One region of the Paenibacillus azoreducens genome, then DNA from elsewhere that is predicted to be linked to it. Evidence: riboswitches for the same ligand, from Rfam matches in the RefSeq annotation. Region 1 holds a riboswitch; the other holds the start of a gene.
The links. Region 1 has a riboswitch for magnesium ahead of mgtA (magnesium-translocating P-type ATPase). Riboswitches for the same ligand answer to the same signal wherever they lie in the genome.
Positions count from the first base shown of each region.

Region 2: it holds a riboswitch for magnesium, as region 1 does, so the genes downstream of both, mgtA (magnesium-translocating P-type ATPase) here and mgtA (magnesium-translocating P-type ATPase) in region 1, are expected to answer to the same signal.

Region 1 covers NZ_AP025343.1:3,815,688-3,830,848, forward strand. The annotation lists gene L6442_RS16760 (TetR/AcrR family transcriptional regulator) at 1-445, opposite strand, end outside; gene lpdA (dihydrolipoyl dehydrogenase) at 623-1,999, shown strand; gene L6442_RS16770 (GNAT family N-acetyltransferase) at 2,213-2,656, shown strand; gene L6442_RS16775 (SDR family NAD(P)-dependent oxidoreductase) at 2,822-3,793, opposite strand; gene L6442_RS16780 (TetR/AcrR family transcriptional regulator) at 3,902-4,420, opposite strand; gene L6442_RS16785 (serine hydrolase domain-containing protein) at 4,688-5,710, opposite strand; gene L6442_RS16790 (MerR family transcriptional regulator) at 5,780-6,604, opposite strand; gene L6442_RS16795 (magnesium transporter) at 6,723-7,103, opposite strand; gene L6442_RS16800 (MgtC/SapB family protein) at 7,137-7,847, opposite strand; M-box (ykoK) riboswitch at 7,927-8,094, opposite strand; M-box (ykoK) riboswitch at 8,251-8,424, shown strand; gene mgtA (magnesium-translocating P-type ATPase) at 8,784-11,426, shown strand; gene L6442_RS16810 (AzlD domain-containing protein) at 11,591-11,917, opposite strand; gene L6442_RS16815 (AzlC family ABC transporter permease) at 11,908-12,639, opposite strand; gene L6442_RS16820 (alkaline phosphatase family protein) at 13,128-13,982, opposite strand; gene L6442_RS16825 (undecaprenyl-diphosphatase) at 14,045-14,671, opposite strand; gene L6442_RS16830 (HAMP domain-containing sensor histidine kinase) at 14,787-15,161, opposite strand, start outside.
Region 2 covers NZ_AP025343.1:4,144,079-4,159,239, forward strand. The annotation lists gene L6442_RS18280 (LysR substrate-binding domain-containing protein) at 1-616, shown strand, start outside; gene L6442_RS18285 (ABC transporter ATP-binding protein) at 713-2,482, opposite strand; gene L6442_RS18290 (YitT family protein) at 2,801-3,673, shown strand; gene L6442_RS18295 (hypothetical protein) at 3,804-5,342, opposite strand; gene L6442_RS18300 (deoxynucleoside kinase) at 5,515-6,156, opposite strand; gene L6442_RS18305 (deoxynucleoside kinase) at 6,153-6,776, opposite strand; gene L6442_RS18310 (stalk domain-containing protein) at 7,204-8,733, shown strand; M-box (ykoK) riboswitch at 8,891-9,064, shown strand; gene mgtA (magnesium-translocating P-type ATPase) at 9,453-12,116, shown strand; gene L6442_RS18320 (Ger(x)C family spore germination protein) at 12,255-13,379, opposite strand; gene L6442_RS18325 (GerAB/ArcD/ProY family transporter) at 13,376-14,467, opposite strand; gene L6442_RS18330 (spore germination protein) at 14,498-15,161, opposite strand, start outside.

The DNA.
Region 1 (15,161 bases):
CTGGATCTTTTGCTCCTGCGCGTTCAGCGATTTCCTTCAAACGGCGGCGCATCTCCCGGTGATAGGTCACGACAGGCTCATGGCTCAGATGGTTTTCATCGGGAAATTCCACCGCCGTATTCAAAAACGGACACCCGCGGTAACCCGGCTGCTCTATTCTGGAGCTCAGACTTTCTATCACCTCATACAGTTGGTCAAGCGGTGATTTAGGATGCCGCTGCTCCGCCTCTTCGAAAGGTTTCATGAAAGCGTGGTAATACTTCTCCAAATAGGCCACGACAAGATCGTCCTTTGTGGCAAAACTCCGGTAAAAGCTTGCTTTTGCCACGCCGGATTCCTCAATGATCCGGTCGATTCCGACGGCTCTCACACCCTCCTTGTAAAACAACTCGGTTGCCGTACGCAATATCCGCTCTTTGGCTGTTTCTTTCTTCTTCATGTTCATCTCTGACCTATCCCTTCTGATTAAACCCATTGACACTGTACAGATCTGTCTGTATGATAATCCTGAGTAATGGTACAGACCCGTCTCATTCATTTTACAAAGGAATCCACCCTTCTGTCAAACAAAAGAGCAGGAATTTCATTTAAATCAAAATTTCGATCAAAGCAGGTGAATGTCATGAAAGTTGAAAACGAAGCAAGACAAGTGGATGTATTGGTCATCGGTTCCGGTCCGGGCGGATACACCGCCGCAAAAAGAGCTGCGGATGCCGGGCTGCACGTGGCAGTCGTGGAACGGAATCGGATCGGGGGCGTTTGCACCAACGTCGGGTGCATTCCGTCCAAGGCGTTGATCTCCGAAGCTCATCGCTTTGAAATCAGAGGCCAATCGAACATCAATTTTGAGGAAGTTCAATCTTTTAAAAATGCTATCGTCAATAAACAATCAAACGGCGTGGGATTCCTGTTAAAAAACAAAAATATTACCGTATTTCATGGTGAAGCGCGTTTTATCAATGATCATAAAGCGATTGTCGATAACATGGATTCGGAAATCCATATCCGGTTTGAGCATTGCATTATCGCTACCGGTTCCCGTCCGATCGAATTGAGGGCTTTCCCTTATGGAGGAAGAATCCTTTCTTCTACAGAGGCGCTCGATTTAAATCAGGTGCCGGAAAGCCTCATTGTCATCGGCGGCGGGTACATCGGCATCGAGTTGGGACAGACATTCGCCAGATTCGGATCCAAGGTGACGATTTTGGAAGGCGCCGATCAGATCCTTCCCGGATTTGAAGCCGATATGACCCGGCCGGTTGTAAAGAAGTTGGAAGAAAACCATGTTGACATCTATACCGGCGCGCTGGCCGATCGGGTGGAGCATCTTCAAGATCAGGTTACCGTTCATTTCAAAGAAAACGGAAATGAGCGCCATGTCACGGCACAATTCGTGCTTGTCACCGTTGGGCGTCGTCCGAATACGGATGGAAATTTAGGGCTTGAACGTATAGGCATCCAGCTAACGGATCGCGGGCTAATCCCCGTGGATGAACAATGCCGGACCAACATCCCCCACATCTTCGCCATTGGAGATATCGTAGCCGGTCCCGCCCTAGCCCACAAAGCTTCCTATGAAGCAAAGGTAGCGGCAGACGCGCTGACTCATCGCCATGCAAAAGTGGATTATAAGGTATTGCCGCTTGTGGTCTTTTCCGATCCTGAAGTAGCGAGTGCCGGGTTGAGCGAGACGGAAGCCAGGGCACGTGGTATGGAAGTCGTGACAGGAAGAGCTTCTTACGGCATCAACGGCAGGGCTTTGGCGCTGCGGGCCAGCGAAGGTTTCGTGAAAATCGTGGCGGAGAAAGAAACCGAGCGAATCATCGGCGCCCAAATCGTTGGGTCAGAAGCATCCAATCTCATTGCCGAGCTGGCACTAGCCATCGAAATGAGCGCTACCTTGGAGGACATTGCCCTTACGATCCACGCCCATCCAACATTGGGAGAAATCGTGATGGAGGCAGCCGAAGCGGCCATTGCAAAAGGACGTAGAGGATAAACGGCGCAGGGATAAGCCAATTGGGTGGTTCATCTATCCAAAACATGATATTCTAAGTAAGTAAATTGAAATCTGTTTGACCGCAAATCGATTAATATAATACCGAAAAGAGTGGGAAGCATGAAGTCATATATCAATTGGAGATATACGATAACCATCTACAAAAAAGCGGTGGAAGGAGCGTGATAAATTAAAAAAAAGGAGCAGAACAAAATGATCCAAAACAGAAAAGCAACCGTTAGTGACTATGATATGATTATAAAACTTTGGGAAAGATCGGTAATGGCCACTCATCATTTTTTGAGTTTCAAGGATAAAGAGGAAATCAAAAAAGAATTACCTACGTATTTTCCTCATCTTGATGTACGTCTCTGGTACACCGATGACTCTATCATTGGTTTTACCGCTATCAATGACAATCACTTGGAAGCGTTGTTTCTCGATGCCGATAAAATTGGCAAAGGGTATGGGAAACAAATCATGCAATCATGCATCGATGACTTTGGGATCACATCCGTTGACGTGAATAAGCAAAATGAGAATGCGACAAGGTTTTATTTGAAAAGCGGTTTCGTAATAACCGGTGAGGACTTGACGGATGGAGCAGGCCGTCCTTATCCCATTTTACATTTGAAATTACAAGATCAGCAGAAGTAATTCTGCCCGGGCTGTCGAGAAATCGACAGCCTTTTAATTACACTCTGTATACCGCTTTTAGCAGCACGCAAATGTTTAATGGCTCTGCGAATCCTGACATTCCTTAAAATTATTTCTGTTCAAACTATTTTGTTAGTGATTAGTCAATCACATACATGCAATTGATTACCCGCGGTTCATCAAAGTATGGATCGTTTCGGTAATACCCTTCTCAAAATCGGTTGCTGGGATCGGGCCGATTCTCCGTTTATACTTCTCTCCGCTTAATGTCAACGGTTCTTCAGTTAAATACAGCATTTCAACAATTTCCTTCATGACAGGATTGAACATGCCCAGCAATGACAAGCTCATTTTTCCGAGTGGAACAACGGGTTTCGTTATCCCGCTTGCTTTCCGTGCAAGGCGTACAATTTCCCGACCTGATATAATCCCTGCTCCCGGGATGTTCCAATTTTGGCCGTAAGTGTCGTTTCGGCTCGCAAGTTCAACAATCATTTTCGCTGCGTCAGGCAAATACACATACTCCCGGGGAACTTTCATATTACCGATAAAAAATGCCGGTTTCCCTGCTGCGATCGCTGCAAGCGTCGCCCCGAGATAAGATGCTTCATTGGCCGTAGGGCCATAATAATCCGGCAACCGGACGATCATTCTTTGTACATGACCCCAACGATCATCAAATATCATCTGCTCAAAAGCAAGCCGTGTCTGTCCTTTTCTCGTATGTGGTTGTTTAGGGTGTTCTTCGGTTACTTTCTCCATCTGTCTTCTTCCATAAGGATAAATGCCATCTACCGCTACAATTTTCAATCTACGCTGGTCGGCCGCTTCCATCACCGATTCTCCCAGAGGAATAAGCTTATCAACCATCTCATTGTAAGGCACATTCGCGCAATGGAATAGAACATCAGCCCCTTCAGCTGCCGCCGCAATGTCCTGAGGCCGGTAAGCATCGCCTGTAAATAATGTCAGATGTTTCGGACTACCGAGCTGCGCGGCAAGCCGTTCTAATTTCGACCGGGAACGTCCAAACGCAATGGTAGCCACTCCCCTCCTGATCAATTCTTCTGTGATAACTGCACCTGTTCCACCGGTTGCCCCTAATACGATTGCTGTTTGCAAGAAAATCATCTCCATCCGATTTGTTTAGTTAGTGATTGATCAATCACTATTTGTTATCATTTTATTACCCTGTTAGTGATTAGTCAATAACTAATTTGAAAATACGGTTCGTTCGTCATTTGCCTAACTTTCCATTAATTCCGGCATATCCAGCGCCATGGAAATATTACATAACATTCCTCTTGCCAAAAACAACAAAGTGCGCTCTTCCGGATGCGGAATCGCAGCATTTCGAAAAGCTTCCAGTACAAGCTCGCGAACCGTTCGGAATCCTTTTTGCATCTCCTCCCGGATGACCTCTGACTGAATGGTCTGGGCCTGCATTTGCAGAAGCATTTCATTGGAACGATCCGCCAATATCTTTTCATAGGCTTCGATTAACGCAGACTCTAATTGCATGGGCCGAGAGTCCACAACCCGTAGGAATGATTGAACGATTCTACCCCAAGATGCTCCTAAGGCAGCAACTAATAAAGCTTCCTTCGTCGGGAAAAATTTGAAAATATAAGGTTGTGAAATTTTGGCTCTTTCCGCTACCTGCGCCGTAGTGGCACGGTAATATCCAATTTCAGCAAAAATTTCGATCGCCGCTGAAATGATTTCTTCTTTGCGATTGACGGATGACGTTTCATGCTTGGACATAATTTATCTGCCTTCACTTTCTTATTTTATTAGTGATGAATCAATTATTTTTTATTATAGTTTAATTGTCCAGAGGCTGCAATTCCATTCCACTAGACGAATTCATTCACGCAGCGATGTAGTCATATTGATTTTCAAGTACTACATAAGGTTAAATTCATTTTCAGTATATCCCGCTCTGTTCCATAAAATTTGACCTGTTTCGATAGCCAGTAATGGAGAAACCCAGCCTTCGTTGGCCGGGTGTTGACTTGGGCGATCATATACTTAGTCCATAATAGCCGGGAAAATATATTCCTTAATCAATGTCCATCGATCTTTGGGATTCATGATGAATTCTGACGCAATGGCTATGACCAGATCTTTGTTTGGAATGCAGCAAATGACATTACCGCCATCTCCCAGTGCCACGTATGCAAAAATTCCGTCCTCTTCGCGCAGCCACCATAGGTAACCGTAATTGTTGGGAGTCATCGTTGTTGACTCATCGATCCATGTCTCCGAAATAACCTGATGATTGTCCCAAATGCCACGGTTCATATATAGAAATCCAAAACGTCCCATATCACGTGGGCTGAGCGTAAGTCCCCATCCACCTGTGGAATTATGGTTTGGGTCTTTAACCCATCCTTTCACGTTTTTTCCGAATAAATCGTCAAACCCAAATGATTTCATTTCAAAATCCGGGATTTCTTTCATGCCGATCGGTTTAAATAATCGTTCGTTGGCAAACTCACGGGCACTTTTTCCTGTGCTGCGAGTGATGATGGCTGAAAGTAGATGCGCCCCTGCTGTTGAATATTTGAAATCTCCAATAGTTCCTTTTTGGCCAAGCATATCCAGCGTATATTTTACCCAGTCGGGCTGCATGCACAATTTGTCCAGCGGTTCTTGCCAGTCAGCAAATGGATAAGGAGCAGTCATCGTGAGAAGATGGCGTATCGTGATTTCTTGTTTTTGCCGATCGGCTGCATCGGGAACGTATTCGGGAAAAAAATCCAGCACCTTCTGATCCACATTTTTAATGTATCCCGTATCTACGGCAATGCCAATAAGGGCGGACATGATACTTTTCGTTACAGATGCTACATGATGCGCGTCATCCGGACCGCAGCCATTAAAATATTTTTCATAAGCAATGAATCCATCTCTCACGATAACAATACCATTTATATTGCTGTACTCGGATTTTATCACAGGTTCAAGCTCTGATAGCTTTTCAGGGTCCATTCCCAAGCTTTTCGGGTCTGTGTCGCGCCATTCTATAGTTGGCCAGTAATCTCTTTGCATTATAGACACCTCTCTCAATACATTTTTCTGTTTTGTCTACCCAGTTCAAAAGGAAAATGGAGTATTGAGCTATTTTTTCTTAACGGGAAAATACACCTCGGTAATCATACCCTCGGCTGCGCTCGCTTGATTGGGATCAGTTACATATACTTCATATGGTGAGCTCACCAATTTATACCCTTCATTTTCTACCCATTCCCTCAGCTTGGCATATACCGATGTCAATTCTGAATACGGCCCCTTTAAAACGGACTTCGCACAAAGCCCGCCAGGCAAATCTCTTGTTCCCTTTACAGGCTCTTTGATCGGGATGGCAAATTCCGTATCGTTGCCGGCAGGATTATACTCAGGGCTGTGATAAATGGTCATTGGCGTACCGAGCAAAGTGAGTTTTTCAGTAGCGGCCTTTTCATAGAGCCTGCCAAAATACGTTCCATATCCTAGAGCATAGTCATCGCTAGTCATCATCTGACGCATATATAGAATATTCATTGGCTGGATCTCAACAAGTTGTACTTCTATATCGCCAAGGTATGACATAATGGGTATGCCCTTCTCTAGATTTAAAATATCATTACTCATTTGTTTTAGAGTATATTCAAAAGCATTTAGCTTTTCCTGTATCTCCCTTCTTTTGCGATTAAGGACAATACCAAGCTTCTCTTCTGACTGATCGTCTTCCCATTCCATAATGGTTTTGATTTCTTCCAGGGAAAAATGATAGGATTTCAAACGGTTGATGAAGAGCATCTTTTTTAGCTGCCTGATGGAATAATATCTATAACCGTTTTCAGGGTTTATTTCATCAGGATTAATCAATCCAATCTCAGCATAATAGCGAAGCGTTTTTGTAGATACTCCGCATATCTTTGAGAATTCTCCAATCGATAGCAAAAGGTCACCTCCATTCTTCATATTTTTAGGGACTAGTGCTCTAATCACTTTATTCAATATCAACCGTACACCTTGCCCTTAGGGCAAAGTCAACTGCAAAAAATATGGATTCCTGCGGTTAAAGAAAGGCGTCTTTTTCCATGCGAGTGAGGAAAAAATCGGCTTCCTTGTGCGTGAGCAGACCGAAAAAATCAGCCGCATCATCAGATGGCAGCTCATTTAGCATATCTATCGCATATTTCCGGTCGAGCTCAACGATAATCTTTTTCTGCATATCCGGATTCAGCTCGCTGAATATTTCACTAAACTCGGTTGGATGTAAAAAAGAATAAATTCGTAAACGTCTGTTATCATCCAAACTCAGAAAAAATTCCGTCTGATCCGTCGGATGCAGATTCAAAAAATCTTTGCGGAAAACCTCTTTATCTCCTTCTCTTAATGCTTGCAGCATATAGTAGGTATACTCTTCTTTATATTCGTATTGATTCAGTTTGATCATCTTCCAACTCTCCTTTAGTTATTTCGTTTCGGTTTATAACTGTTCAACCTCTACGCTTTGTACATGATCGATTTTTTTGATGTAATAATAGATTTCCGTTGTGTATTGGGTGTCAGGTACAGAAAGCGTCAAATCAATAAGCTGGCAGTTCGTATCGAGATCTTTTAACTTCATATACCGAATTTTGTATTCGCCTTTTTTGGTTTCTTCGTTTTGCCCTTTGCGTTCAATCATTTTAATCAATTCGGTCATTCTATAATTCCGCTCAACCACAATCTTAAGCGCCACATCATGCCGGCTGAGGTTCTCAGGTCCAAAGAATCTAATCAGCAGAGGAATAACATTCACTGCCACAATGAGAAGAGTAACTCCGAATATGGCTTCCGCGTAAAACCCAGCTCCGATCGTAATTCCAAGTGCCGATGCTGACCATATCAGAGCTGCGGAAGTTAATCCGGAAATAACCTCATTGCTTCTTCGCAGAATGACTCCTGCTCCGATGAACCCGACTCCGCTTACAATCTGCGCTGCCAAACGCATCGGATCCATATTCGGATGGTTGGCGCCGGCAAATTTCCCGAATGCCTCGATCGATACAATCGTGATTAAACAGCTGGCAATGCAAATGACCATGCTCGGTCGCATTCCAAGCTGTTTCTGTTTAATTTGTCTGTCTACCCCAATAAGCAGTCCAAATAATAAAGCCAAAGTAAGCTTCAACATCATTTCAAATTCCAGGACCATTTGTATCCCTCCCTGCCACACGTTTCAAAGCACAAAAAAAGCACCCTCAACAAATAGGGTGCACTGAAAACAACAATAACGGTGACCTCCATTCGTTGAGTTTTAGCACTGCATGGCATAGGAACTTATGTCCAGCTACATTAAAAACCACCTTATGTCGATGGTTTCTGTTGACCCATTGGCGTCTGTCGACGTTTCTGGGCAGCAGCATTTCTCCATGCAGGAGCCTCACCTAACGAGGTTCATATTCAATTACCAACTCATCATAGTGACAAAAATCCCCTTTGTCAATAAGCAATTTTTTTATTTTAACGGCTGTTGCTGCTAACCATTTCGTCAATGGTGCAATCCATTTTCCTCTTGACAAAGCCAAAAACAAGACATAAGATGGCAGAGGAATTGAATATGTCCTCGTTAGGTGAGGCTCCTATATAAACATAGGCCACTGCCCAGAAATATCGAAAGATGCCCATGGGTTGAACAGGGATTGCCGGATTAAGGCTTTTCATAATGTGGCTAAGGGAATCATTATTCTCTTTACGTTATATAGTGCCAAAACTCGACTAGGGGGAAACGAAGTTTTTTTCGTGCGCTTTTTTGTCCCTCTAGGAGAACTAGAGGGATTTTTTATTTTGTAAAGGGGGGAATTACATTATGGACGGTAGTCCGAGTTATCGATCGTGTCAAAATAATCAAGACCTAATTCAGAGGGAGAACCGAAACTTCTTCACTCTCCAATCTTGTCCATACTTTACTTCCCAAAAAAAGAAACCAAGCGGAGGTTTATTTAAGTATGCGCATTTGATCTGTGAGTGAAAAGAAAACAGTTCAGCACGCTCTCTCTGGCTAACAGGGAGAGCTTTTTTTGTGCCTTGAACTGAATGAAATCGTGAAAGCAGGTTTTAATTTTGAACCTGTGTTAAGGAGGATGGACAAATGAAAACATCAACAAAAGATAAAGAAAAAGTGACACAAGAAATCGCTGAGCGTCTCATTCAAGCATCCGTAACCCCGGAAGAGAATGTGATGAAGGATTTAAAGACCAGCCCTCAAGGTCTTAGCGAAAACGAAGCAAAGAAAAGGCTTGAAAAACACGGAAAAAATCAAATTGCCCATGATAAACCGCCGGCTTGGTACATTCAACTGCTCTCCTGCTTCAAAAATCCGTTCATACTGATCTTGCTTTTTTTAGCCGGATTCTCCTACTTTATGGACGATGATATCGAAGCGGTTGTCATCATTACGACCATGGTTACCATCAGCGTTATGATCACGTTCACACAAGAATTCCGTTCGGCACGAACGGCGGAAAAACTCAAGGCGATGGTTAAAACAACGTCAACCGTAAGCCGTCAATCGGAGCAAAAAGAAATCGACATGGAACTTCTGGTACCGGGAGATATCATCCACCTCTCAGCCGGTGACATGGTTCCAGCTGATGCAAGAATCATCTCATCGAAGGACTTGCATGTTGGAGAATCGGCTCTCACAGGAGAAGCGATGCCCGTTGAGAAAATGGACACTCTTCCTCGCGGCGTATTGGATTTGGCAGGCGCGAAGCAGAATAAACCAATAAATGCCCTGGAACTAAACAATATGTGTTATATGGGTACAAACGTTATCAGCGGTTCAGCTACAGCGGTCGTCGTTTCCACCGGAGCCGATACGTATTTCGGTTCGATGGCTAGTACGCTCATTGGGAACCCCCCTCTTACCAGCTTTGACAAAGGAGTCAAGAGCATAACTTTCGTATTGATCCGCTTCATGCTCATCATGGTTCCGATTATTTTCCTAGTTAATGGATTTACGAAGGGAGATTGGTGGGAAGCCCTTCTATTCGGTTTATCGGTCGCTGTCGGTCTGACGCCGGAAATGCTGCCTGTGGTTGTAGCCGGAAATCTGGCTAAAGGTGCGGCGACCATGGCCCGAAACAAGGTTGTCGTCAAACGCCTGAATGCCATTCAGAACTTTGGAGCCATGGATATTTTATGTACGGATAAAACCGGAACCTTGACTCAGGATAAAATCATTTTGGAAAAACATCTTAATGTTCAAGGCAAAGAAGACAACAAGGTGCTGGAATATGCGTATTTGAACAGTTATCACCAGACCGGGCTCAAAAACCTGTTGGATGTGGCCGTACTGGAGTATGCCGACCTGAACCACGTCTCAGGAGTTGAGACAAAGTATACGAAAATAGATGAGATTCCTTTTGATTTCAACCGCAGACGAATGTCTGTCGTTCTTGAAAAAATAGGTAATGGCCATACACTGATTTGCAAAGGAGCCATGGAAGAGGTTCTCGGCATCTGTTCACATGTGTCTGTCAACGGACGTATCATCCCCCTTACGGCGGATTACACCGAAAAAGTCCAACTCCTTGTCAACCATTTGAACAACGACGGCTTGCGCGTTCTTGCGGTTGCCATCAAAGAAACGGAAGCCCGGGATGAAGCTTACGGTGTGAAAGATGAACATGATCTTATCCTTGTCGGGTATCTTGCTTTTCTAGACCCTCCTAAGGAAACCGCAAAAATGGCGATCCGGGCGCTGAAGGAAAACGGCGTCGACATCAAGGTCATTACAGGCGATAACGCTGCGGTTACCCGTAAAGTATGCAAGGATGTCGGGATTAAGGTTAATGATATTTTACTTGGCAGTTCCATTGATGCTTTAACAGATGAACAATTGGCTGAAATTGCGGAAAAAACGACGGTTTTTGCAAAAGTCAATCCGCTGCAAAAAGCAAGAATCGTTAAAGTGCTGAAGACTAAGGGACATACCGTTGGTTTTATGGGTGATGGAATCAATGATGCGGTTTCCTTGAAAGAGGCGGATGTCGGCATATCCGTTGATACAGCCGTGGATATTGCTAAGGAGTCGGCTGACATTATTCTTTTGGAAAAGAGCCTGATGGTCTTGGAACAAGGCGTCGTTCAGGGGCGCATCACGTTCGGCAATATGATTAAATACATCAAAATGACCGCAAGTTCCAACTTTGGCAATGTATTTAGCGTATTGATCGCAAGCGCGTTTATTCCGTTCCTTCCCATGCTTCCGATTCATCTGCTCATTCAAAATCTGTTTTACGATATTTCGCAGCTCTCCATACCTTGGGATAAGATGGATAAAGAATATTTGCAAAAACCGCAAAAATGGAATGCCAAATCCGTTAGCAGATTTATGATCTTCATCGGGCCGATCAGTTCGATTTTTGATATCACGACGTATGCTTTAATGTGGTATATTTTCTCGGCGAATTCGGTCGATCACCAAACTTTGTTCCAATCCGGGTGGTTCATTGAAGGTCTGCTCTCGCAAACGCTCATCGTACACATGATACGTACCGAAAAAATACCGTTTATTCAAAGCACGGCAAGTGCTCCTGTCGTCCTGTTGACGAGTTTGATTATGACAATCGGCATCTATCTTCCTTTTAGCGGCTTTGGGTCAAGCATTGGTTTGGAACCACTCCCGCTCTCTTACTTCCCTTGGCTTGCAGCAACGCTGTTATCTTATTGCGTGTTAACGCAGTTGGTGAAAAAATGGTACATCCGCAAATTCAACGAATGGTTATAAGGGAAAGGCCTGGCGTAAATTCAACATCCTTTTGAACACAAACAAGGCGATATAGTCCTATGATTTGTAAGAAGACTATATCGCCTTTTAACTTAAAAAGTTGTCTGATGAATATGAGGCCGCCAGCAGGGAAACCTCCGCAGCCAATAAACGAATGAGGAGTATTAAAGCACAAAACGCAGAACGATAATCGAAAGGATACCTACTACAACCGTTCCTAATAAACTTCGCGTAAGTATAGCTGTCGCAAATGTCGGTATAGCCGCTAAGATCTCAATATATTTTTTAATAAAATCAACTTTCCCATCCGCCATGAATAATTCTTGTCCAATCAATGCAGCCATTACGGCAACGGGGACATAATTTAGCCATCGCATGGTCCAATCGGGTAATTGGATCCGGCTAAGTACCACGAGCGGAAGCACCCTTGGAAGGAGCGTCACAATGGATGCCCCCATGATTGCCAACAGGATATGCCATCTTATTTCCATTTTTCCACCACCATTCCGATAGTTGCCGCAGCCACTGTGGCTGCAATGACTGCCATGCTTCCGGATAGGAAAGTGCTTGTTCCCAGCACAATCAAAACGGCGCTAACTGCAACAACCAGATCTTTAATGATTATTTTTCTGCTTATCATCTGGAGAACCAGAAGACCGATAAACATGCCAGTCAGCGCAAAATCCAAACCGAACTTTTCGGGATTTGTAATCCATTGTCCGAAAAACGCTCCGGCTAAAGTGGCGATAATCCAATTGAGATATGCCGTTATATTTAAGCCATGCATCCACTTTTCGCTGATAGATTTTTGATTCATCGCTTTATTTATTGCAACCCCGAATGTTTCGTCCGTAAGCAATGAGCCGATTAAAGTCATTTTAAAGGAAGAAAGTTGGCGGAAATATGGCGATATGGCCGCACTAAGCAAAAGGTGGCGAAGATTCACGATAAAAACCGTGAGAATGATAGCTGTCACCGATCCTTGAGACGCAATCATGCCCGCCATGATAAATTGAGCGGAGCCGGCATAGATCATTGATGACATCAAGGTGATTTCCATTATGGATAGGCCGGAAGTTTTTCCTACAACGCCTGCGGCAAATCCAATACTCAAGTAACCTAACAATGTTGGTATGCAATCTTTGACGCCTTGCAAGAAGCTCTCTTCGCCCACATCAATTTCATGTTTATTTAGTTGAACGTTCTCAGACACTGTTTTATCCTCTATTCCTTTCGATGTTCTCAGATGTTATTTTCAATGACTCTCGGCCTCTCTCTTATTTCCACGAATATAGCAATCCACACTTGTCCCCCTTTTTAATAGTACATAAGAAACACAAAGAGCTTCCCTCGTCTGCATCAATCCGCGACGGGTCAGCCCCTATTTGTTAAGTCTATTTATTCAGTTTATGGCAGGATCGGGTTTATGGCAACCCATAATGTTGAAGTTTTCAGTATCGGATGTCATGCCCATCGATTCCATGTACTGCCGCTTATGTATAGAGATTGGGCTTATCGATCCGGAAGAGTATAACAAAGGCCTGTGGTATGATTATTACAAGAAAGCGGGTCAAAGCACCATTCCCAATGCAAATGAAAACACGGATCACGATCAAACAGTACACGGCTATCGAATGGCAGTTCCGCCAAGTCATTCACACGACTCATTTCCCTTCTCAATGCAGGATGAATACATGAGAATTATTTATTGTTTGTCCAGACGTTGTTAATTGGCTCAGCTTTTGAAGTAGCGCCCACATACGGCAAATGATACATGTCTTCCAGCATCCGAAGCACGTTCAAATGCGTGATCTTCTGATCGTAATTTCCTGGGCGGATATTTTCGCCTACCATAATGGTCGGGATATGGTTGCGGCTTCCATAATCGTCCTCATCCCAAGTCAAAATCAGTAAGCTATGATGGCTTTTCGCCCATTCTACATAAGGTCCCAGGTTATTTTTCAGCCAATTGTCCGCGCTTTGAATCGTTCCGTCATGCATATCATGATCCAGATTGGGAATGACAAAAGAAACGGTCGGAAGTTTGCGGTAATCGGTTGGGAAGTCTGAAAACCTCATATGAGCGGATTCCGGGACGTTGGTAAAGTTCACCCACGGACTATGTTTCCTTCCGTACTGTTTATGGGTGCATACTTTGGAACCGATCGAGGGCAAGTCCTCCGAATATCCCGCAAACGTATACTTATGTTTAATCAGCTCACTAGCCAAATTCGGCGCGTTTAATGTGTGCCCGCAGGAATCGCTATGGATGCCCTGGTTGGATCCTGAAAAAAGCACCAGATAATTAGGCTGGCTGGGGTGATCCGTACCATAGGATTGCGTGAAATACGCCCCCTGCTTAGCCAAGCTGTTCATGTAAGGAGCTGATGGATTTCCGATAATTTTTTTCTGGGAATGATTTTCCTCCATGACGATCACGACATGCTCTGGAGCTGCGGCAGCCTGTTTATTTACGTTGACAGAACGGCTGCCAGTTTTAGCGATTTGGGACTCAGGTTTGCTTTTCTCCGCTTCTGTCGGACTTACGCCTTGCACCCCCGTACAGGAGCACAAGACGATAAGCAATATCAAAACGAACGGTACTTTTCGCAGGTCGATCACTTCCTATGCGTAGAAATTTGGGCTTCTTTTTTCGCATACCGCGGCAAAATTTTCATTTCGTATTTTTCATAAAAATTCAACCCTGCATTCAACCAGTTGGATACTGTTTGGGACCGGTTCACAAGCATGTGAACGACTGCCGCCACGATGACCCCGATCAAGGCTCCACCAAGAATGTCGGTCGGGTAGTGCACACCTGTCCATACTCTTGAAAATGCAATTAAAGCCGCCATAATCAACCACGCTATGCCTTCCTTCTTCCGGTACAAGGCAAAAGAGGCGGCAATCGCGAAAGCCCCAATGGCATGATCGCTGGGAAATGAAGCGTTAGCCGCGTGCTGAATCAGTTGAATGACTGCGTGTGAAACAAAAGGACGGTCCCGGTAAAAAAGATGACCAAGCAGCCAGCTGACAGCAAGTCCACCACAAACCGATATAACGGACTGTATAACCATTTTTCGGTTATTTTCATTTCTTACAAACCAATAAATCAAAAACCCTGCAAAAAACAGATAAAAAGCATCCTCTGCGAAAAAACGCATGAACGGATTTAAAAATGAAGCGGATCTTCCCCATTCGTTGATGGCATGAAATAGTTGATAGTCGATTTGGTCAATACTCATTTTCATTCTTTCTCCTTCTGAAGATTCTAAGCCGGCCTGAGCAGGCCAGGTATGTTTACCTTACAGCATCAAAATGAGAAATTTATGAGAATTGCCTCTAAACATTTTTTTATTTCTACTGCGCGGCCGGAAGCGTGAGCGTAACCCGCGTGCCTTCATTTTCAACACTGGTCATCTTAATTTTCCCATGATAATACTCAATAAGATTTTTGGCGATCGACAGACCTAAGCCTGTTCCTTCGATTTCACGATTTCGGGCTTTATCCACACGGTAAAAGCGGTCAAATACATATTGCAGCTCTGCAGGGGGAATGCCGATGCCGTGATCCTGTACGGATATATAGACTTCATTCTGTTTCACGCGTGAAGTGATATTGATCAGCTTGCTGTCACCTGAATACTTGACTGCGTTTTCGATCACAATGAACACGATTTGCTCCAAATGGAGCGGATTGATTTTGACCAAGCTTCCCTTTTGCTCCAAGGTCAG
Region 2 (15,161 bases), 330 kb from region 1:
TACGAGTCTGGATGCCGGGCATCTACGGATCGCGGTTTTGCCGTCGGATCTGGATTACCGGCTCACGTCTCTACTGATCGATTTTCATCGTGAATTCCCAAATACCAAAGTTCAGGTTATTCCATCCATCGATATTCTGGACAAAGTACTGGATAACGAGGTTGATATAGGGGTCGGATTGGCCATCCAACCGGATACGCGGCTCCATCGCATCCCTTTTTATACGGAAACGTACAGCCTTTATGTCCATGCGGAGCATGAATTGGCAGAGGCGGAAAGTGTTTCGGCTAAAGATATCGCTCATATTCCCCTCGTCATGTATCCCAAAGGTTTTTATGGGCGTGAGTTGATCGAAGACTGGTGCAGGGAACATAAAATTACGATCCGCACCATTATGGAGACGGGATCCGCGACATCCTTAATCCGATTAGTCCGCGAAGGGGTGGGGGCTACCATTCAACCAAGCCTGCTCATAGAAAGTTTGGAATCCCCACAAATCCGGGCCATTCCGATCCAGGACTCTCCGGTCAGGAAATTGGAAATGTTTTACCGCAGCGATAAATATGTAAGCCGGGCGGCCAAAACATTTATGGAGAGGCTGAGGACGTTTTTCTAGAACCGTCTTGCGCATGTGGTTCCCCGTTCTTGAATAAGACACGTATACAAAGGCAAAGCCGCCATTCTAGTTGGCGGCTTTTGCTTCCTACTCTTTTCAATTGAAAGTTTGGCATTCCATATCAGCCTGCTCTTCTTGCTGAAGCTGTGCATGGTATAGGGCATGATATCGCCCGCCAGCCGAGAGCAGCGCATGATGCGTGCCCTTTTCCACAAGCTCTCCGTTTTCCATTACCAGGATCAAATCGGCATTTTGGACCGTAGAGAGGCGGTGGGCAATGACCAGCGTCGTTCTGCCGACCATCAGCTTCGTCAGCGCGTCCTGTACAATCCTTTCGGACTCATTGTCCAGAGCAGCGGTAGCTTCATCCAGCAGCAAAATCGGCGCGTCGCGCAAGATCGCCCTGGCGATTGCGATTCTTTGTTTTTGTCCGCCGGAAAGCCGGGACCCGCGCTCGCCAATTTCGGTATCGAATCCTTGCGGCAGTTTCATAATAAAATCGTAAGCGTTGGCCTGTTTCGCAGCCGCTACGATTTCCTCCTCCCCCGCCGACCGGTTGCCGTCCAAAATATTGTCCCGGATCGTTCCCGACAACAAAACGGATTCCTGCGGAACCAAAGAGAAATAGTCCCGATATTCCCTTAAACCGAGCGTGTTTACATCTTTGCCGTCAATTTTGATCGAACCTGTCGTCGGAAGATATAGACCCAGGAGAAGTTTGAACAAGGTGGACTTGCCACCCCCGCTGGCGCCGACAATCGCAACCGTCTGTCCCGCATACACATGAAAACCGACATCATGAAGAGCCGGAGCATCAGCAGAGTCTGTATAGGAAAATCCGACGGAAGACATGGCGAGCTCACTAAAAGATGTTTTGGCGCGGCCTTCCGACGGGAGTTCTGCATATTCCTTGGGAGTATCGATCACCTGAAAAATCCGCTCCGCTCCTGCCAAAGCCTGCTGCATGCTGGACCATAACGACGGCAAGACTGAAAACGGATTGACCAAATAGTTCATCAGTTGAATAAATGCAAGCATAGCACCAACCTCCAAACTGCCTTTGGCCACAAAAAATCCGGCGAGCAATATTGCGATCATGATCGTGATGATTGCAATTCCACCCGACACCGCAGCTGCGGCACCTTGCGTCATCCCTTGACTGCGTTCAATCGCCGCAATTTCCGTGCTGTATTGCCGATACTGCTTCGAAATCTTTTTCTCCAGTCCAAAAATTTTGTACAACACACTGGCTCCAAGCACATCCTGCAAAAAGGAGGTTCCTTTGCTCATTGCTTCCTGCAGACGTGTGCCTTTCTTGCGCATCGACTCGCCAAACAGCTTGCCTACAAGAATCATCAGCGGTCCGACGCAGATCGTGATCAATGCTAGCGGCCAATGAATATTCAGCAGGTAGATAAATGCGCATAAGGCGAGCAGCGGATTTTTGAGCAATCCCATAATAATGTTGCCGGCCGCCTCACCAACGGCTTGATTGTCGCTGGTGAACCTAGCCAATAAATCCCCGGTATGAGTCTGGTCATAATAGGTCTGCGGAAACCGCAAAACATGGTCCATCGTATCCAGACGGATATCGTTTCTGACCTTAAGCGAAGCTTTTTGTTTCAGGTATGTATCAAAAAACGAGGTCAAGCTGCTGCCAACCAATATCACGGCACCCATCAGAATCAACATGGGCCAACGTTCAACTTCAAACTTTACGGCGGCATTTGTAATCAGCGATAAAAACCATGCAACTGAAAGCTCCAGCGCGATCCCCACCAGCATGGTCGTGATTAACCCGGCATAGAGCATTTTATATTTGCCCATATATTTTAACAGCCGGAAAAACGGACTCTCTTTCTTCATAAAACACCTCTCTCTGAATATCTGGAACCGCTTTCGTTTCAGCCTATAAAATGTCCCCCCTTTCCCTGCCCAGCAAGTATAAACGATCTGACCTTTCGTGTGAATATGTCGTTTTTAAGGCTGTCAGTGGCGTTATGCCCTGGTGTATTCAATGCTGCAGCAAAAATGACATATCCTTTTTTCGGTAAAATGCATGTAGCGATATTTGTCATAGTCCGGCATTGCGATAAAAATGATAATCTAAACTGATAAGATTTTTTTATAACTTAGGATATTGCAAAATATTCACCTAAAAAGAGAGAAAAGAAGGCCCGGGCCATGAATCAAAATCAACACTTACCTTTTATCAGTAATCCGATCAAATCGATATTCAAACCAATGCAGGAGGTCGGCGTCATTCTCTTTTCCTCCCTGCTTGTGGCCGCCGGTCTCAATTTATTCCTGATCCCCCATCAGCTTTTATCCGGCGGGGTTACGGGGGTTGCTTCCATCATTGGTTATATAACCGGATGGAATATTTCCATCGTTTATTTTTTGCTGAATGTTCCTCTTATCTTCTGGGGATGGAAGGCCATAGGAAGAAGATATATCGTCCTTAGCTGCGTCTCGGTCGTCAGCACCACTTGGTTTATGGCTTTAATTCCCGTCATCCGGGTAACCAAAGACCCTATTCTGGCCGCCGTATTCGGCGGCATCATTTCGGCGGCGGGAATCGGCTATTCGCTGCGGGTCGGCGGTTCTACCGGCGGCTTCGATATCCTCGGCTCCATCGTAACGCGCAAACGGGACGTTCCGATGGGAAATATCCTGTTCCTCATGAACGGCATAGTGATTTTGGCGCTTGGCTTTTTCCGGAGCTGGGACCTGGCGCTTTACTCCATGCTGTCTACGTTTGTGAAGGGAAAAGTGGTTGACATGATCCATGTCGGGCATATCAAAGTCACCTGTTTCATCATTACCAAGCAAAAAGATCAGATGCTTTGTCAGCTGCGAAAGCTGCACCATGGAATAACCTGCATTCATACCGAGGGCGGGTACAGCGAGCAAGAAAACTACACGCTTATGACGGTAACCACTCGTTATGAACTGGCAGCCGTCCGAAAAACGGTAGCCCAAACCGACCCTAATGCTTTCATGAATGTGGTTCTGTCCACGGAAATTCTCGGACGTTTTGCGAAACCGAAGCTTTAGCGGCTCTTCCTTTATCGGAGCTGCAGCTTCGTTAAGAATCAAATCGTTACATTTGCAACGCCTACAGAGAGGCGCCTTGATCAACATAATTTTCTCACGTTTAGATGTATTTTTCAGCATCCTGGCAGCCTCAAAATTCCCGCAGCTCGTGGAATGGCCGGAACAACACTTCGTCATCGATGTTGACGCCGGCGGATTCCAGCTGCTGTTTGGCGGTTTGCAGCAAATCGGCCAACACCATGTAAATTTCTTCGCGCTCAACCGTTTCGATAAAGCCGGTTCGCCGGTCCATTTTGTTGAAAGCTTCCGTATAATTCAAGACGGTCGATCGCAGCTCCTGCTTCAATCTCTCGATATCGGCTGCACCGCCTTGCGTTTGCTTTACGACGGAATGAATAGCGGCAATGGTCTTTTTGTAGACGTCAGCCGCTTTTTTCGCGTTGGCGGCGGTAATATGCTCCCGTCCGTCCCAGTCACGGAAAGGATTCAACAGATTTTCCCTTAACCACTCCGGCTTGCGTGGTTTGGTAATAGAAAGATCCAGGCCTTTGCCGATTTCTTTTTTATACTTTTCCTTAACCGCTTTGGCCGTATCCGCAGGCAGACTGGTCAACCATAACCAGGTCAATTGCGGGAATTGATCGGGTTCAGGAAACTGTTCGCCGGTAAATCCAAAGAGGTCGAATGTGCTGAAATATTTCAGCCCGACAAGTTGGGCAAGGCTCTCCATATTCGTGACCATTCCCGGCTTTCCCCACAGGCGCAATTCGTTAAGAGCCGGGTAGCATTGTACGATTTGCCGCATATCCAGCTCTTGGATGCCATTCAAATGGAGGGCGCCAAGTCGTTCAAGGCCGCGGCCGAAAGGTTTTCCTTCAGAAAAGTTGGCCGTCATCCATCGTCCGCCTTCATAGGCGTAAATCGTTAATCCGGCTGAATCAGAACCATATAAAGAAAGCTGGCCGGCGTTTGGATTCAGATGCAATTCTTCTAGCAATTCAACCTGCAACATGATTCTCTCCAAATTACTGCTCTTTACATCGATGACCCTACATCCATGATTCTCCCATTGCAGTTCGTTAATGAACGGATTACGGTTCACGAACGACAACAGGGAATCATAAGGTTTTTTGGCTATGATCCGGGTCAAACATGGCAGCTTGTCCAGCTCTGACCAATCATCAAGTCCCTGCAAAACTTCATCGTCAATGAAGTGGGTCGATCTTTGCAGACTCCGTCCTCCCACTTCGACCATCGAATTGTCATTGGCTGCTTCCTTAAACGCCTTTCGGCGTTCTTCCGGGATAGCTTCCCATCTCAGCTGCCTGTATATGCTGTCCCCGACGTTCCATGTTCCGTAACTATTCGTTTTGCCATCTGTAATCGGAGGAATATTGCCGACTTTTATATAATTCTTCGGCACGTTTCCTCCAACATAGCTGAGTTCCAAATTTTTGTCCCAAAAAAAGAAATCGCCATACAATGGCTGCATCTTCCCCAGTTCGTCTTCGCGAGGCAGCTCTTCCCCGGTCCAATCCAGTTCCAAGAGCGCCACCAGGTCATGCGATTTGGACTTCCCCTCCGCTTTAACCCCCGTAATCTGGCAAGCGGTATACTGGCGCAGTTTTTCGATGTATACACAATAAACGTCCCCAACGTTCGGCTTCATCCCATCACCCTTTCGCTGCATGCGTAACGTATAAGATCCACTGTACAGCGAACTTTTTGAGAGGACAATCAGTCAGAAGTACGAATTGGAAATTCGAGGGCTGTTATTTGCTTGTTAAAACAAAACGAAAGCGGGCAGTATAATTCGCCAGCTTTCGTTTATTCCTGTTCCTTTATGATCGACGGATGATTTCTCCAACCTTCATCAATATGCCGGACATGGATTCGGGATCATGCACATCATAATCATCGATATTTAAGCGCAGTACCGGACATGCATCAAATTCATGAATCCAGGCCGAATATCTCTCATACATCCGTTCCCAGTACGAAACGTCCGTCTGAATTTCCATCTCGCGGCCGCGTTCCTTGATCCGGTTCAAAATCGACGGCAGGCTGCCTTCAAGATAAATCAGCACGTCAGGATGCGGGAAATACGGAGTCATCACCATGGCTTTAAAAAGACTAGTGTAGGTTTCAAAATCCGTTTCCGACATGGTGCCTTGATCCGCATGCATTTTGGCGAAGATACCGGTATCTTCATAAATGGAGCGGTCTTGAACAAATCCGCCGCCCAATTCAAAAATCCTTTTCTGTTCTTTAAACCGTTCCGCCAGGAAAAAAATTTGCAGATGGAAACTCCATCTTTCAAAATCATGATAAAACTTTTCCAGATACGGATTATGTTCAACCTGCTCCAGCGAAGTTTTGAAGCCCAGCCGGTCCGCCAAAGCAGCCGTTAAGGTTGATTTGCCGACGCCGACAGTGCCTGCCACCGTAATAATGGCATTCTCCGGGATATGATATTGGTTCATTCCATATGCTCCTTCAGTTGAGAGACGATCTCTTCAAATTGTTTTTTGTTTTCGACAAAATCGACTGCGTTTCCGTCAATCGCAATGATAACGGTGGAAGGCTCGCGCGTTGCAAGGTCTGCCATTGCGGCATCATAATCCTCTATCAACTGCTGCAGATAACCCGGATCCATCCCATCTTCGAAAGTCCGCCCCCGTTTGGCAATCCTTTGCTGAAGCGTATCCAGGCTGGCCTTGATATAGAAAATGATATTCGGCTTTGGCAGGTCATCCGTCAGGACATGATATATTTGCCGGTATTTTTCCCTCTCAATACCGCTTAAGGTCCTGTTGCTGAATATGAGATTTTTATAAATATGATAGTCGGAAATAACAGGTTTTCCTTGATTGATATATTCGCTTGCGGTTTCTTTCAACTGCTTGTACCGATTGCAGAGAAAAAACATCTCGAGCTGGAAACTCCAATCATCCATGTTCCGATAGAATTTATCGATGAACGGGTTTTCCTCTACGATTTCCTTGATGATCGGCAGTTTGATTCTCTCCGCCAGCATCGAAGCCAGCGTCGTTTTCCCCGCTCCGATCGGACCTTCAACAGCAATAAATGGCGTTCGTTTCATGTATGATGCCTTCCTCCCCAATCACGGTCATGCTTCTCCAAAATCAACTTATCTATTGTATCACAGCCAAGGCGGTTTGCTCAGAGAAACTTTTTTGGGCGGGTAAGAAATATCCATACATTATTTGTGCTAAAATAACAGGAAAAAGTTGAATAACCATTGGTCCGGGTTCGCCCGGATTATTGGTCTAATAGTTACTTTCAGGTAGCTCTGAGTCATTCTCTACCGAAACAGGGTATAGTTTTAGAGATTTGTTGAGAAGTTTCAGAGGTTTATTGTGAGTCCCATGCCGGTTCACTCAGAGAATATGAAATTTGTAACGTAAGTCTTTTTTTATAAACCTCAGTAACTTTTAGCAAGCAAAACCGTCTATGTAATTTGAAACGACATCAATGAACCAATATATGGTTTTCGGGAGGACTTGGACATGCACAAATATTATAATTCTTCTACAGCTATTAGACATCGCTCAGCTGCGGTTTTGATTGCCGGTTTGGCAATATTTGCAGGAGGAACTTCCTTATCCGCAGCAGGTGCTCTGCCTGTTAATGATGTTTTTTCCACTACTTCTGCAGATTCTTCCGTTACTTCTTCGGGATCGGCAGCATCCGCTTCCATTCGTCAATCCACTGCCGGAACCGCATTTATTCAAGTAACAGCCGGCACTTACTATTCTGTCGGATTGAGGGCAGACGGAAGCGTATGGACATGGGGACGCAACCTCCTTGGTGAACTTGGCCTGCCGGATGCAGCAGTCGCAAGCATAAGCGCCCCTGTACGATTGAACCATCTCACAGACATTGTATCGATTGCAACCAGCGGCTCCGGTTACCAGCTTGCGGTGAAGCAAGACGGAACCGTGTGGGAATGGGGAAAAAAATCTGATAGTTCTACAGAAACGCAAACCCCCCGCCAAATTCCCGCTTTAACGGATGTTTCCCAGGTTTCGGCTATGGGGAGCGTTAACTATGCCTTGAAACGTGATGGTACAGTATGGGCATGGACACGAAATCAAGAAACATACGAGCCCGGCACGCCGGTGAGAGTGCAAGGATTAGCGAAGATTACAAGCATCAGTGTCGCTGATAATAAGGTTTATGCTCTTGATTCGGCAGGTGTTCTCTGGATTTTTTCCAATAAATTCGAAGATAACAAGTTGAAATTATCACCTCCTGCCCGACTTGCCGGCATTCCGGCATTTAAACAGATCTCCACTGCCTCTAACGGTCAAATGTATGGAATTGATGCCGCCGGAACGGCCTGGAAATGCACACTCGACATGTCTTCATCGGTCTTGAAACTATCTGCCAAACCTTCCAAAATATTTCCAGAACTAAAGGTAAAGCAAATCCAGGCTGCGGACGGCTATGCCGTACTGCTTACCACACGGGGCGATGTATGGACATATGGGAAGAAACCTGCAGGTAAGGAAGGGAAAGTTAACGGCTTGAGAGGAATCAACTCCATTGCCGCCGGAGAATACCACAGCTTGGCGATTGATTCCACCGGGCAAGTGTGGGGCTGGGGAGGGAATAAATGGTATGAGGTCGGCGTGCCACAAAACAAAACCGATGGGATGGTGTATTTACCCGAAAAGGTCAGAACGCCGGTTACAGTAAAAGTCAACGGCAATTTGCTCGTTTCCTCTTTTCCCGCCATCATGGATAAGAATCTAGTCAGCATACCGGTTAAAGACATTGCAAAAGCGCTTGATGCCGATCTTGTAGTCACCTCTTCCGCATACGGAAGCACGTATTGTCTCAAATATAAGCAAGTCACTGTGGCTTTCAAGTCATCACAAACTGAAGCTGAAATGAATGGAAGGAGTATTACTTTGCCCATGCCTGTTTACACGGAGAACGGTGCAACTATGATCCCCGCTTCCCTGCTCAAAGAAATGGGCTTTGACGTAAAATGGGATTCCACGCGCTCCGAACTGAACATTCAAAGCCGATAAGCATGATACTGCAAAATATCAACGAATATCCCCGGTACGTTCCCAATTCGTCCGGCATATATTGAAAATGGGTAGTAAGACATGGCAAGCTTTCCGAAATAAATGCAATTTACACTTGACAAGATTCAAAATTAGGATTAAGCTTGCGAAGTAATTTAATAGTCCTCGTTAGGTGAGGCTCCTATATAAACACAGGCCACTGCCCAGAAATATCGAAAGATGCCCATGGGTAGAACAGGGATTGCCGGATTAAGGCTTTTCATAAAGTGGCTAAGAGATGAAAGCATCTCTTTACGTTGTATAGTGCCAAAACTCGACCAGGGGGAAAACGTCAATGTTTTTTGTGTGCGCGTTTATTCGATCCCTCCAGGTCTTTCGGGGGGATTTTTTAGTTGTAATCATAAAGGGGGGAACATGTTCAATGGATAGTGGACCGAGTCATAGTATATTTTCGAAAAATCTGATTCCTGTAACTATACAGAGAGAGCGCCGTATGCTTTCGCTCATGCATGTTCCCCATACTTTCGATTCTAGCCTACCAATCGGGCTGTATTTAAGTATGCTTATTTGACATGCCCGCCCTTTGCCTACGGTTCGGACGAAACGCTCTCTCTGGTTGCGGGGAGAGCGTTTTTTGCGTCCACTTCACTTCACTTTAATGCAAAATGAATCAGGCAGCTATCACAAGTGAAGTTTTGCCGAACCGGGAGGTATTACCCATGATGAAACCTAAAAAAAACATTGAAAAATTCAACAAAGAAATCGCCGAACGTCTGATCCAGGCATCGATCACATTCGAGGAAGATCTGATGGATGATCTGGCCTCAAGCCCGGAAGGACTGAGCGAAACGGAAGCAAAAAAGAGACTGCTCCAGCACGGCAAAAACGAAATCGCCCACGAAAAAACGCCGGCCTGGTATATCCAGCTTCTTTCCAGCTTCAAAAATCCGTTTATTCTTATTTTGCTGTCGCTTGCGGTTTTCTCATATGTCGTCGATCATGATATTGAAGCCGTATCGATTATCTCAACCATGGTTGCCGTCAGCACCATCATCACATTTACGCAAGAGTATCGCTCGGCCCGGACCGCCGAGAAGCTCAAAGCGATGGTCAAAGCAACGGCGACGGTAAGCCGCCGCAATCCCAATGGGATCACGGAAAAAAAGGAAATCGATATGGAACTGCTCGTGCCCGGCGATATCATCCATCTGTCTGCGGGAGACATGGTTCCGGCAGACATGCGCCTCATATCCTCTAAGGATCTTCATGTTGGGGAATCGGCATTAACCGGAGAAGCCATGCCCGTAGAAAAAATGGACACATTGCCGCGCGGGATCCAGCAAATGAGCCGGAGACGTTTGCATACGAAACCTGCCAATGCGCTTGAACTGAGCAACGTATGTTATATGGGAACCAACATCATCAGCGGGTCGGCTACGGGTGTAGCTCTTTCGACCGGAGCAAATACCTACTTCGGATCGATGGCCAGCACGCTCCTCTCCAAACCGCCATTGACCAGCTTCGACAAGGGCGTTAAGAGCATTACGTTTCTGCTGATCCGTTTCATGCTGATCATGGTTCCAATCATCTTCTTGATCAACGGCTTCACCAAGGGGGATTGGTGGGACGCCCTGCTCTTCGGTCTTTCCGTTGCCGTTGGTCTTACGCCGGAAATGCTGCCGGTTATCGTCGCCGGCAATCTCGCCAAAGGCGCAGCCAGCATGGCCCGTGACAAAGTGGTGGTCAAACGTCTTAGCGCCATTCAAAACTTAGGGGCAATGGATATTTTATGTACAGACAAAACCGGAACATTAACACAGGACAAAATCGTGCTGCATAAAAGCTTCGATATTCATGGCCGTGATCATGAACGTGCTTTGACTCTGGCTTATTTGAACAGCTTCTATCAAACAGGACTAAAAAACCTGCTGGATGTCGCCGTTTTGGAACAAGCCGCTTCTTCGGATACGCTGCGCAGGGCCGATAAAAAGTACAGCAAGATCGATGAAATTCCGTTCGATTTCAACCGGCGCCGAATGTCCGTCATCCTGAAGCAGCAGGATGGCTCACATTTGCTTATCTGCAAAGGCGCCATCGAAGAAATGATCAGCATCTGCTCCCATGTCGAGGATAACGGACAAATCGCACCCATGACATCTGATATTTCGGAAGAAGCCTTGGGTCTAGTGAACAAAATGAATGCGGACGGTCTACGCGTCATCGCTGTCGCCGTGAAGCAGTTGACGGATCACCAAGATCATTACGGCGTCTCGGATGAACAAGATCTTGTGCTTGCCGGTTATATCGGTTTTCTCGACCCGCCAAAAGATACGGCCAAGGAAGCCATCCGCGCATTAAAGGAAATTGGCGTAAACGTTAAAATCATAACGGGTGATAATGCGGCAGTTACCTTGAAAGTGTGCAGGGATGTCGGCATAAGCGCCAATCAGATGATACTTGGAAACGACATCGAAGCGTTAAGCGATAAGCAGCTGGCCGATGCGGCCGAGAGATTCCACGTCTTCGCCAAAGTGAACCCGATGCAAAAAGCGAGAATCGTCCGCGCGCTTAAGAGCAATGGCCATACGGTCGGATTTATGGGCGACGGCATCAATGACGCGATTTCGCTCAAAGAAGCCGATGTTGGCATTTCCGTTGACACGGCGGTGGATATTTCCAAGGAATCCGCGGATATCATTTTGCTCGAGAAGAGTTTGATGGTACTCGAAAAAGGCGTTATGGAAGGCCGCAAGATTTTCGGCAACATGATCAAATATATCAAAATGACGGCAAGTTCGAATTTCGGCAATATGTTCAGCGTGCTCGTCGCCAGCGCTTTTCTCCCTTTTCTGCCTATGCTTTCGATTCATCTGCTCATTCAGAACCTGCTGTATGATATTTCACAGCTTTCGATTCCATGGGACCGGATGGATAAAGAATATCTAAGCACGCCGAAAAAATGGGACGCCAGATCCGTCCGCCGCTTTATGCTGTTCATCGGGCCAATCAGCTCGATTTTCGATATCGCTACTTTCGCCTTGATGTGGTATATTTTCTCGGCCAATTCCATGGATTCACAGGGGCTGTTCCAGTCAGGCTGGTTTATTGAAGGATTGCTGTCACAGACGCTGATCGTTCACATGATTCGCACGGAGAAAATTCCGTTTATTCAAAGCACGGCCAGCACCCCTGTCGTTATGCTGACCAGTCTGATTATGGCAATCGGCATCTGCATCCCGTTCTCGCCGCTCGGAACGAGCGTGGGATTGCAGCCGCTGCCGCTGGCATATTTTCCATGGTTGATCGCGATACTGCTAGGCTACTGTCTGATGACTCAAGTCGTGAAAAAATTGTATATCCGCAAGTTCGGAGATTGGCTGTAAAATTTGAAAATGACCGCTGCCCGGAATGTTCCGGGTGCGGTCAAAAACATCCGCTAAATGCGGTCTGTCTTCTTCAAGAGTATGTCGTTAGACGCTTTCTAATGCCGGTCCGCGGGGATCTCCCACATCTCCTGTAGACTACTGGATAACGCCCGTACTAATGACGGAAACTTGGACTTTCGTATGAAATTGAACGTCGCGGTAATCTTTCGCCCAATTTTTTTGCTTCCATACATGATTATGATATGCGATCAGATGTCTGCCCACGCCAAATATATCACAGTTCGCCTTCTGGATCTTCCGTATTACATCTTGGGCTTCTTTTGTCAGAATGTCGGACAGTTCCTTATTCACCCTCGAAATTGCCTTATCATTCAGCGGGGTTGCCCCGGTATATTCCTCGACAATGGCTTTGAGTTTAATGCTCAAGTTGACATGCACGTCTCCGTTTTTGGATACGTACACCTTAAATTTCCGTTTGATCTTTTTCTTGCCGACATTAAAGCTGATTTCGCCGTGAGTCGAATCGGAAGGATTGATATCGATTTTTTTGGTTAAGCGTGCACTGTCTCCCCTGCGCCCTTTAAGCAATACAAGAACGATGGATTCATCCGTATTCAGCGAGCCGCTGTAAAACTGATCATGGAATAAAGCCACGCCTTTGGCAATGATCTCTTCCCCTTTCTTGGTGATGTAAGGAAGCGCGAAATCCTGTCCCGGATCCAATAAGGCTCTGTACACCGAATCCACCGTCTCCGGCGGATAAAAAAGGCTCATTTTTTCCAAACTATTGATTTTTTGCGTAAGAAAATCCCCTATTTTAAGCACGCCGACTTTTTTTTGATTAATGATTTCGCCTGCTTCATGTTCGGTAACAACCATACGCACATTGGCGATCGGGTTGCCGGGATCTCTGAAATTCACGTCCATTGGAGCCATGATGCCATCAAGGGCCAAACTTTTGCTAATCAGTTGAATCCCGTTTTTGAGAACACGCATATTGCCCCGGACCCGGCTCCGTATTTCGTTGCTGGCGCCCCGCGAAGTAAGCCCAACACCGCTATGGATTTCATTTTTGGTGGCGGTCTGCTCTGATTCAGGGGGAATGATCAGCTCGACCGTTTCCTTTATTTTATGGTCCTTCGTAAGATCAAAGCCTATGCTGTAGGCAAGATTCAAATCCTTCAAATATTCGCGGTCCCAACACCCCGTCAGCATGGCAATCACAATGATCATCGACAGTGCAGCGTTTGGCCGTTTCATACGGTTCCTCCTTCTTTCCTTCTGACAAAAAGCGAGCCGATCATCAATACCAGCGGAATCATGCCAATAAACAGATAAGCTGCATATTCCGCGATCGTATCCAGAAGGCGGATTGCAATTGGAGTGACCGGAATCAGAGCGATGATATACATCGCTATTTTGACGTATGGCGTAAACAAACGGTGATCTTGCTGTTTAAACAATTGAGTCAGGCCCACGGAAGCGGCATACGTATAACTGGCGATCGAGCACACAATCGTGATCGACCAAATCGGAAGAAACAGCACGTCCGCACGATCTACGACATAAAAGTTAAGCGACTTGACCAAATAGATGACGGGTTCAGGGATGACCCGAAGCTGACCGGGATTAAAAACCATAAGGCATGTAACGACGACAAATGTGTAAAAAAGCGTGACGAACAGATTCGACATGCTTACCACGAACAGCTTCTTTTTGTCCGAAGCGTCAATCAACGGAAAAATGATAAGAATGATCTCAAATCCGTACATGGAAATCGTCGCATCTTTCGTTGCTTTCAGAATATTCCAGATACCTGCCTCGAAAAGCGGAAACATGTACTCGGGATGGGGTTGCGTTAAGCCATAACTTACAAATATGAACAGAGGAATGAACAACATGGACGACAAGGTAAAAAACCGGGCCAGCACGGTCAGCTTTTCCTTCGCCAGGTACAATGTCGCGATGGCAAACAACAACAGTAAAACCCATTTCGGAGTAGCCTCCATCATCCAGCGCTCCAGTATTTCTACTGCGCTAAGCATAACGTTGGCCCCAAGCAAGGTAAAATATCCAATGTAGCAGGCGATGGCCAGATTGCCAATGAATGGACCGCAGAGCCGGAGACAGATTTGAAACAGATTAAGCCCGGGAAATTTCTTGAGCAGCGTCCAAAATATAAAGATAATGATTTGGGTGATGACCCCCGTTACTAAGACTGTGATGCCTTCGCCGCCCCTCGCGCTTTCGGCAAGTTTGAAAGGCAACGAGAGAACCCCCACTCCGATTTGGGCTTGTATCATAAATAAAAACAGCTGCCTGAGTGATATCTTTTTTGCTTGAACCATGAGGGCCCTCCCTTCATCATGATCGGTCCATCAGTTATTTTTTTCAGATCCCTGCTTTTTTTTGCGAATACTCCAGATCGGAAAGCGCAGGAACGTATCTTTGAACCCCCCGATCCTTAACGGGGCGATCGGATAAATATACGGCTTGCCGAAGGATTCAAGTTTGCACAGATGAATAAACAACATGGCCAATCCAAACGATATTCCGATAAAACCGAACAATGCCGATGCGACCATTAGCGGGAATCTGACCATTCGAATCGCCGAGCTCATCTCAATGGACGGAATAAGGAACGAAGATATGGCCGTTAATGCTACGACAATCGTCATCGTGAAAGATACGAGTCCCGCCTTGACGATCGCGTCTCCAATGACCAAACCTCCAACGATCCCGATTGTCTGGCCGACGCGGCTGGGCAGACGAAGCCCTGCCTCCCGCAGAAGCTCGAAAATCAGCTCCAAAAATAAAGCTTCCACCAGCGGCGGGTATGGAATCCGGGTTAACGTACCTTGGACCGTAAAAAACAATTGAATTGGAAGCACGTTTGAGTGGAAAGAAACGACCGCGATATAGATCGCAGGCAGCAAAGACGCCGTGATAAAGCTGATAAGCCTAATAAATCTCACAAAGGAGGCGATCATCCATCGGTTGTTGTAATCATCCGGCGTTTGGTAGAATGTAAAGAAACAAGCC